Regions from separate parts of the Brachybacterium sp. J144 genome, predicted to be linked through region 2. Evidence: riboswitches for the same ligand, from Rfam matches in the RefSeq annotation. Region 2 holds a riboswitch; the other holds the start of a gene.
What was found. A riboswitch is a leader RNA that binds a small molecule or an ion and turns the genes downstream of it on or off. The one in region 2 is predicted to bind FMN.
Positions count from the first base shown of each region.

Region 1: linked by a shared signal. The riboswitch ahead of ribD (bifunctional diaminohydroxyphosphoribosylaminopyrimidine deaminase/5-amino-6-(5-phosphoribosylamino)uracil reductase RibD) and the one ahead of pnuC (nicotinamide riboside transporter PnuC) in region 2 are both predicted to bind FMN.

Region 1 covers NZ_JAZDCG010000014.1:7,706-11,897, forward strand. The annotation lists gene ribB (3,4-dihydroxy-2-butanone-4-phosphate synthase) at 1-172, opposite strand, end outside; gene V1260_RS06180 (riboflavin synthase) at 169-810, opposite strand; gene ribD (bifunctional diaminohydroxyphosphoribosylaminopyrimidine deaminase/5-amino-6-(5-phosphoribosylamino)uracil reductase RibD) at 828-1,883, opposite strand; FMN riboswitch at 1,999-2,128, opposite strand; gene V1260_RS06190 (DUF721 domain-containing protein) at 2,216-2,962, opposite strand; gene recF (DNA replication/repair protein RecF) at 2,970-4,192, opposite strand, start outside.
Region 2 covers NZ_JAZDCG010000026.1:56,401-60,592, forward strand. The annotation lists gene V1260_RS09985 (RsmB/NOP family class I SAM-dependent RNA methyltransferase) at 1-641, shown strand, start outside; gene rpe (ribulose-phosphate 3-epimerase) at 638-1,324, shown strand; FMN riboswitch at 1,408-1,527, shown strand; gene pnuC (nicotinamide riboside transporter PnuC) at 1,625-2,335, shown strand; gene V1260_RS10000 (phosphoribosyl-ATP diphosphatase) at 2,436-2,720, shown strand; gene hisG (ATP phosphoribosyltransferase) at 2,812-3,669, shown strand; gene V1260_RS10010 (PH domain-containing protein) at 3,719-4,192, shown strand, end outside.

The sequences.
Region 1 (4,192 bases), on a different contig from region 2:
GCCCGCTCGAGTGGCGCACCGCGAAGGCGATCAGCTCGGGGGTGGCGCACTCGGCGGCGAGGATCAGGTCGCCCTCGTTCTCGCGATCGGCATCGTCGACCACGACCACCGGTCGACCGGCCGCGATCTCCTCCACGGCACGGCCGACGGGGTCCAGACGCAGGCCGCTCATCGGTCCGCCCCCGTCGGCAGCAGCCCGCCGGCGAGCCGCTCGACGTACTTCGCCAGCACGTCCACCTCGAGATTGACCACGTCGCCCACGGTCCGCCGGCCGAGGGTGGTGCGGTCGAGGGTCTCGGGGATCAGGCCGATGCTGACCTCCGCGCCGGTGATCCCCGCGACGGTCAGGCTCACCCCGTCGACGGCGAGGGAGCCGCGGTCCACGACGTACCGCTCGAGGCCGTCCGGGAGCTCGAGGCACAGGAGGGTCGTGCCGCCCGCCTCGGTGCGACCGGTGATCCGGCCGACGCCGTCGACGTGTCCCTGGACGATGTGTCCGTCGAGCCGCCCGTCGGCCCGCACGCAGCGCTCGAGGTTGACCCGGTCGCCGGGTGCGCGGGAGCCGAGGGTCGTCGCGGCGAGGGTGGTCGCGATGACGTCGGCGGTCCAGGTGGTCCCGTCGTGGGAGGTGACGGTCAGGCAGCAGCCGTCGACGGCGATCGAGTCGCCGAGGCGGACCCCCTCGAGCACACGGGGCGAGCGGATCCGCAGACGCGCGGGGCGGCCTGGGGCCGACGGATCCGCGGGGACTTCCTGGGGGTGCTCGAGGGATTCGATCGTGCCGAGCTCCTCGATGATTCCGGTGAACATGACGGTCCTTTCGGGGGTCACGCCGCGCGGGGGCGCAGCAGGAGGCGGAGGTCGGTGCGACCGTCCGCCGAGGTCAGGGGGCGGGCCTCGACCAGGTCGAGGTCGAGCCGGTCGGCGAGGGTGGTGATGCCGAGGTCCGCGACGGCGGGGGTGCCGGCGCCGAGGAGGGTGGGGGCGAGGTGGACGATCAGCTCGTCGACCAGCCCCTCCGCCAAGAAGGCCGCGGCGAGGGTCGCGCCGCCCTCGACGAGCACCTGGCGGACGCCGCGGGCGAAGAGCTCGGCGAGCGCTGCGGCGGGATCACGGGTGGGCAGCGCGAGGGCCGGGCCCGCCGCCGGGTCGGGGGCGAGCAGCTCGACGCGGGCCGTCCGCCCCATGACGGCGCGCAGCGGCTGGCGCCGAATGGGGGCGCCGTCGGCCGTGCGCGCGGTGAGCCGGGGGCGATCCGCGCGGGCGGTGCCGGTGCCGACGAGCACCGCGTCGCAGCGCTCCCGCAGCTCGTGGACCTCGGCGCGCGCGGCCTCCCCGGTGATCCAGCGGCTCGTCCCGTCGGCCGCCGCGATGCGGCCGTCGAGGGTGAGGGCGAGTTTCCCGGTGACGAGGGGGCGGGAGTGGATCAGCCCGTGCTCCCAGCCGCGCAGGAGCTCCCGGGCGCGGTCGTGGAGCGGCCCGACGGGGAGCAGCTCGACCTCGATCCCGGCAGAGCGCAGACGCTCGAGTCCGCCCGCGGCGAGGGGGTTCGGGTCCCGGCGGGCGATGACGACGCGCCGGATCCGGGCTGCGAGCAGGGCCTCGGTGCAGGGTCCGGTGCGTCCGCGGTGGGCGCAGGGCTCGAGGGTCACGACGGCGGTCCCGCCGGGGGCAGGGCCGCTGAGCCGGGACAGCGCGTCGACCTCGGCGTGGGCGCTGCCCGCCCCGCGATGCCATCCTTCGGCCAGCACCTCGCCGTCGGCGGAGAGGATCACGCAGCCCACGCGGGGGTTCGGTCCGGCCGGGACGGGATCGCTCCCCGGCGGGCCGGGGGCGAGGTCGAGGGCGCGCTCGAGCGCTCGCTCCTCGGCGGGGGTGATCATGTGCGCTCCTCCGGTCGGTCGCTCACGGACCGGACGAAGGGGCGTCGGGACGTCGCCCTGCACGGGGACCGCGGCGTCCCGCGAGGGGACGCCGAGCGGTCGCCACAGGGCGACATCGCGTGCGCTTCCCATCCGGACTCTCACCGTCGGTCCAGGAGTTCCACCTGGTCAACCGAGGGCCAGAGGCCATCGGGTCGCGGACTGTCACCGCCGGCTCGGAATTTCACCGACCCCAGTGCACGCGAGCTTCTCAGCTCGTCACCGACCACGGTAGCAGTCCGGACCAGGGCGCCTCGCGGGCATGACCGGGGACGAACGGCGGCGAGAGCGGGTCACCCGTAGGTGTCGCGCGGTCCCCTCCAGGTCACGGTGCGGCGGCCCTTCTTCCAGGTGCGCTGGGAGGCGGCCGGGCCGGTGACCCGCAGCTCGGAGACCACGTGCGAGCCGACGTGCTCCTCGATCGTGGTGATCAGCTGCGGGGTAAGCAGGCGCAGCTGGGAGGCCCAGGCGGAGGAGGAGGCGCTCACCACGAGCACCCCGTCCTCGAAGGAGACGGGGCGGCAGTGGGTGCTGATCCGCTCGCCGACGATCTCGTCCCACTCCTCGAGCACACGCCCGGTGTTCATCCCCGCGGTCCAGCCCAGGTTCCCGAGGACCTTGCGCAGCACCGACTCGATGCCCTGCGGGTCGCGGGGATCGGGCCGGGCGCCGGAGTAGCCGGGCGCCCTCGTGGAGCGATCGCGCACGTCACGGGCCTGTGTCTTCGCCGAGATCGGGTAGAGGCCGCGGTCGCGGGCGGCGGCGCGGGAGCGGTTCACGGTGCGGCGGGCCAGCTCGAAGGGGTCCGACGGCACGGGGGGCGCAGGCGGGTCGACGGGGTCCTCGTCGGCCGCGGGTCCGCGATCCGCCCGAGGGCGATCCGGCCGGGCGGGGACCTCACGGACAGGGACCTCACGGGAGCGGTCCTCCCGGACGGGATCCTCGTCCGTCGGCTCCGGCCGGGGCGCCCCACTCCAGGTGGAGAGGTCGTACGGATTCGCGAGCCGGGGACGGCGCGAGGCGGCCGGGCGCTCGGTCATCGGGTGCTCACCAGGAGCCGCTCGTCCGCGGGACGGCCGCGCCGAGGGTGACGTCGACCAGGTGGATCTCGCCGGTGAGGGAGTCCGGGATGTCGCTGTCGTTGGCGGTCGTGATCAGCACCTGCGAGGCGCCGGTGACGATGCGGCCCAGGCGCTCGCGCCGGTGCACGTCGAGCTCGCTGAAGACGTCGTCGAGGATGAGGATCGGCTCCCCGTCGCCGAGGTCGCCCTCCTCGAGACGCAGCAGGTCGTAGCTGGCGAGCCGCAGGGCGAGGGCCAGCGACCAGGACTCGCCATGGCTCGCATAGCCCTTGGCGGGGAAGTCGTGCAGGCGGATCTCGAGGTCGTCGCGATGGGGGCCGGCGAGGGTCACCCCGCGGTCGATCTCCTCCTCGTGGCGCTCGGCGAGCAGCGCCAGCAGGGCGTCGTGGATCTCCCGGGTGCCGGGCAGCTCCCCGGGCGCGGTGCCGAGATGGTCCAGGACGGCCGACCGGTAGGCGACGTCGGCGGGGGACGTCACCTCGCCGCGCTGCCCGGGCGGCAGGTCGAGCGACTGCTCGGCGCCCTCGTCGGTCGCGACCCGCAGGTAGGAGTAGCCGAGATGCGGACGCAGCCGGTTGACCAGGTGCAGTCGCGCGCGCAGCAGCTCGGCGCCGAAGCGGGCGAGCTGCTGGTCCCAGACCTCGAGGGTGCTCGCCGCGGACTCCGCCGGGTCGAGCCCGCCGACGCTGCGCCCGCTGCCGCCGCGGCGCATCGAGCGCATCTGCTTGAGGAGGTTCGAGCGCTGCTTGAGCACGCGGTCGTAGTCCGCCTTCACGCCGGCGAAGCGCGGGGCGATCTCGAAGAGGAGCTCGTCGAGGAAGCGGCGTCGCCCCTCGGGATCCCCCTTGACCAGGCCGAGGTCCTCGGGGGCGAAGAGCACGGCTCGGACCTCGCCGAGGAGGTCGCGGAGACGGGAGACGTTCTGCCCCTGGACCCGGGCTCGATTGGAGCGGCCCGGAGTGATCTCGAGGTCGACCTGGAGGGGCCGCCCGGCGCGAAGGAGGCTCGCGCGGATGATCGCGGTCGCCGAGCCGCGGTGGACGAGCGCGGCATCGTGCGGGACCCGGTGGCTGGACAGGGTCGCGAGGTACCAGAGGGCCTCGACGACATTGGTCTTGCCCTGGCCGTTCGGACCCACCAGGACCGTGATCCCGCTCTGCACAGGCAGCTCGAGGCGCTGGTAGGAGC
Region 2 (4,192 bases):
CCCACTGGCTCGATCTGTGCGCCGGTCCCGGAGGCAAGGCAGCCCTGCTCGGCGGGCTGACCGTCGACCACGACGCGGACCTCCTCGCCGTCGAGCTGCAGCCCCACCGCACCGAGCTCGTCGACCGCGCCGTCGCGAGCCTGCGGGACGCCGGCTGCGAGATCGAGACCCGCACCGCGGACGGCACCACCATCGGCGCGGAGCTGCCGGGTCGCTTCTCCCGCATCCTCGCGGACGTCCCCTGCTCAGGGCTCGGAGCGTTGCGTCGCAGGCCCGAGGCACGCTGGCGCCGCAGCCCCTCCGACATCGCCACCCTGGGGAGGGTGCAGCGGGACCTGCTCCGCTCCGCGCTCGACGCCGCGGCCCCCGGCGGCGTCGTCGCCTACGTGACCTGTTCCCCGCACCTCGCCGAGACCCGCCTCGTCGTCGCCGATGTGCTCAAGGAGCGGCCGGAGGTCGAGCAGCTCGACGCCCGGCCAGCCGTGCGCGCCGGCGTGCTGCCCGGCCGCCGGGACGAGATCGAGCTCGGCGACGGCCCCTCGGTCCAGCTGTGGCCGCACGTGCACGGGACCGACGCCATGTACATCGCGCTGCTGCGCACCCCCGCCGACCCCTCCGTGGAAGGATCCGAGTCCCGATGAACGCTGCCTACTCAACCGATGGCCAGTACATCCACCCCAGCATCCTCAACGCCGACTTCCTCGCCCTCGGCGCCGAGCTGGAGAAGATCGGCACCGCCGACAGCGTGCACGTGGACGTCATGGACAACCACTTCGTGCCCAACCTGACCTTCGGCGCGAGCATGGTCGAGCAGATCGTGCGGCGGTCGGCGATCCCGGTGGACGCGCACCTGATGATCGAGGACGCCGACCGGGAAGCGCCCGTCTTCGCCGAGGCCGGCGCCTCCTCGGTCACCTTCCACCTCGAGGCGGCCGCCGCCCCGATCCGCCTGGCGCGCGAGCTGCGGCGCAAGAACGCCCAGGTGGGCGTGGCCCTGCGGCCGGCCACCCCGGTCGAGCCGCTGCTCGACGTGATCGGCGAGTTCGACATGCTGCTGATCATGACCGTGGAGCCCGGTTTCGGCGGTCAGTCCTTCCTCGAGACCATGCTCCCCAAGATCCGCCGCGCCCGCCGGGCGATCAGCGCCGCGAACCTCGAGGTCTCGATCCAGGTCGACGGGGGCGTCTCCCGGGAGACGATCGAGCGCTGCGCCGCGGCCGGGGCGAACGTCTTCGTCGCCGGCTCCGCGATCTACCGCGCGCAGAACGCGGCCGACGAGATCTCGGCGCTGCGGGAGCTGGCCTCGGCCCACCGCGCCCACTGAGCGGACGGCCGCGGAGGATCCTCCGGTCACAGGGCGTGCCGTGCCGCGCGCTGCGGGGGTATCCTGTGCCGGTCACACGAAGTGACGTGCTCCGGGGTCGGTGAAAGTCCGAGCCGGCGGTGACAGTCCGCGACCCGCATCCCTGCGGTGGAGCCGGTGGAATTCCGGCACCGACAGTACAGCCTGGATGAGAGGCGCACGTCCTGCAGGTCCTCGGACGCACCCCCGCGGTGCTCGCCGAGGCCTGCTGGATCCCTTTTTCCCCCGGAGCCACTGCATCCGACGGGAGAAAGGACCCTCATGGATCTTCTGCAGTGGCTCTTCCACGCCCGACTCGAATTCGGGAACGGTCAGTTCCTCCTCTGGCGCGAGGTGCTCGGCAACGTCTTCGGACTGCTCAGCGCGCTCGGCGGCATGCGACGTAAGGTCTGGGCCTGGCCCGTGGGCATCGTCGGCAACCTGCTGCTGCTCACCGTGTTCCTCGGCTCGCTCTTCGGCGAGGCCGACCACGTGAACCTCCTCGGGCAGGCCGGCCGCCAGATCATGTTCATCGCCACCAGCATCTACGGCTGGGTCCGCTGGCGGCAGGCCCGCAACGAGGGCGGCACCGCCGTCGAGCCCGAATGGGCCTCGTGGGGCACGCGCGCCCTGCTGGTCGTCGCGATGGTGGGCGGCACCGCCCTGCTCACCCCGCTCTTCCGCGCGCTCGGCTCCTACGAGCCGGTGTGGGCGGACGCCTGGATCTTCATGGGATCGCTCCTCGCGACCTACGGCATGGCCAAGGGCTGGGTCGAGTTCTGGCTGATCTGGGTCGCCGTCGACGTGGTCGGCGTGCCGCTCCTGATCAGCGCCGGGTACTGGGCGAGCGCCTTCATGTACATCTTCTACGGCTGCTTCACGGCCATCGGCTTCGTCGTCTGGTGGCGTGTGCGCAGCCGACGGGTCGCCGGGGAGGGCGGGGCGGTCTCCGTGGAGACCGCGCATCTCGATCCCACGGTGCACCGGGACTGAACAGTCCTCCGTCCCTCTCCCGACGGGCGGTCCGCTGGACGGGCCGCCCGTCGGCGCATCCTCCCCGGACGCGTACCCTGACCGGGTGAACGATTCCGACATGCAGACCGCCGACGGCGCCCCGAAGGACTTCGAGGGCCTGTACGCGGAGCTCCTCGAGAAGGCCCGCACCCGACCGGAGGGCTCCGGCACCGTCCGCGAGCTCGACGCGGGCGTCCATCAGATCGGCAAGAAGATCGTCGAGGAGGCGGCCGAGGTCTGGATGGCCTGCGAGCACGAGACCGACGAGGACGCCGCCCTCGAGATCAGCCAGCTGCTCTACCACCTGCAGGTGATGATGGTGGCCAAGGGCATCTCCCTGCAGGACGTGTACCGCCACCTCTGAGCGCCCGCAGCGCTCGACTCGACCCGCCGAGCGCGCCCAGCGCGCCCCGCCCCACCCCGACCCGTCGGCCGCCCCGCGGCCAGGAGGATCCATGCTCCGCATCGCCGTCCCCAACAAGGGCGCCCTCTCCGAGCCCGCCGCCGAGCTGCTGCAGGAGGCGGGCTACCGCCGCCGCGGCATGTCCAAGGAGCTCGTGGTCGTCGACCGCGAGAACAACGTCGAGTTCTTCTACCTGCGACCGCGAGACATCGCCGTGTACGTCGGCTCCGGCACGGTCGACGTGGGCATCACCGGGCAGGACATGCTGCTCGATTCCCGCACCCCGGCCGCCGAGATCCTCGCCCTCGGCTTCGCCCGGTCGACCTTCCGCTTCGCGGCCCCGATCGGCGCCGAGCTGGACGTGCCCGAGCTGGCCGGCGCCCGCATCGCCACCAGCTACGAGAACCTCGTCGAGGACCACCTCGCCGAGCGCGGCGTGACCGCCCGGGTGGTCCACCTGGACGGTGCGGTCGAGTCCTCGATCCGCCTCGGCGTCGCCGACGTGATCGCCGACGTGGTGGAGACCGGCACGACCCTGCGCCAAGCGGGGCTGGAGCCGTTCGGCGAACCGATCATGACCAGCGAGGCCGTCCTCTTCTCGCGCCCCGGCATGGAGCTGGAGGACGAGGCCGCCCGCTCCCTCGAGGTGCTCGAGCGACGTCTTCGGGGCGTGCTCGTCGCCCGCGAGTACGTGATGCTCGACTACGACGTGCCGACCTCGCTGCTCGAGCGCGCCGTCGAGATCACCCCCGGCCTGCAGTCGCCGACGGTCTCGCCGCTGCACGGCGGAGAATGGTCGGCCGTGCGCGCCATGGTCGACAGCCGGTCCGCACACCGCATGATGGACGAGCTCTACGACGCCGGCGCCCGCGCCATCCTGGTCACCGCGATCCAGGCCTGCCGGATCTGAGACCGGGCATGCCGGGACGACGGGGCCTCCGCCGAGCCGAGGCGGCGCGATGACGCCGACCGGGGGAGCGGACCCCTCGACCGGGGGAGCGGACGCCCTGCACGACCCTCCGATCGTGATGCGTCCGCGGGCGGTGCGGGTCGCCGCCTATCTCTCCGGCGGCATCGTGCTCGTCGGGATGATCGCGGGGGCGATCCTCCTGCAATCCTTCGAGCCGGCCGGTCGGGCCGGGCTCGTGGCGCTGGGCGTGGCCGCCCTCGCCTTCTGCCACCTCGAGGCTCGCGTGCGCCTGATCGCGGGGCCGCACAGCCTCGTGATCCAGAACGTCTTCTCGCGGCGCGAGCTGAGCTGGCCGGAGATCCTCGACGTCAGCTTCCCGATGGGGGACCCCTGGGCGCACGTGAACCTGTGGGACGGCACCACCCATCCGCTCCAGGCGCTGCAGCGCTACGACGGACCGCGCGCCGTGGCCGCCGCGCACCGGCTGCGCGAGCTGATCCGGGAGCGCGGGGAGGCCGTCGAC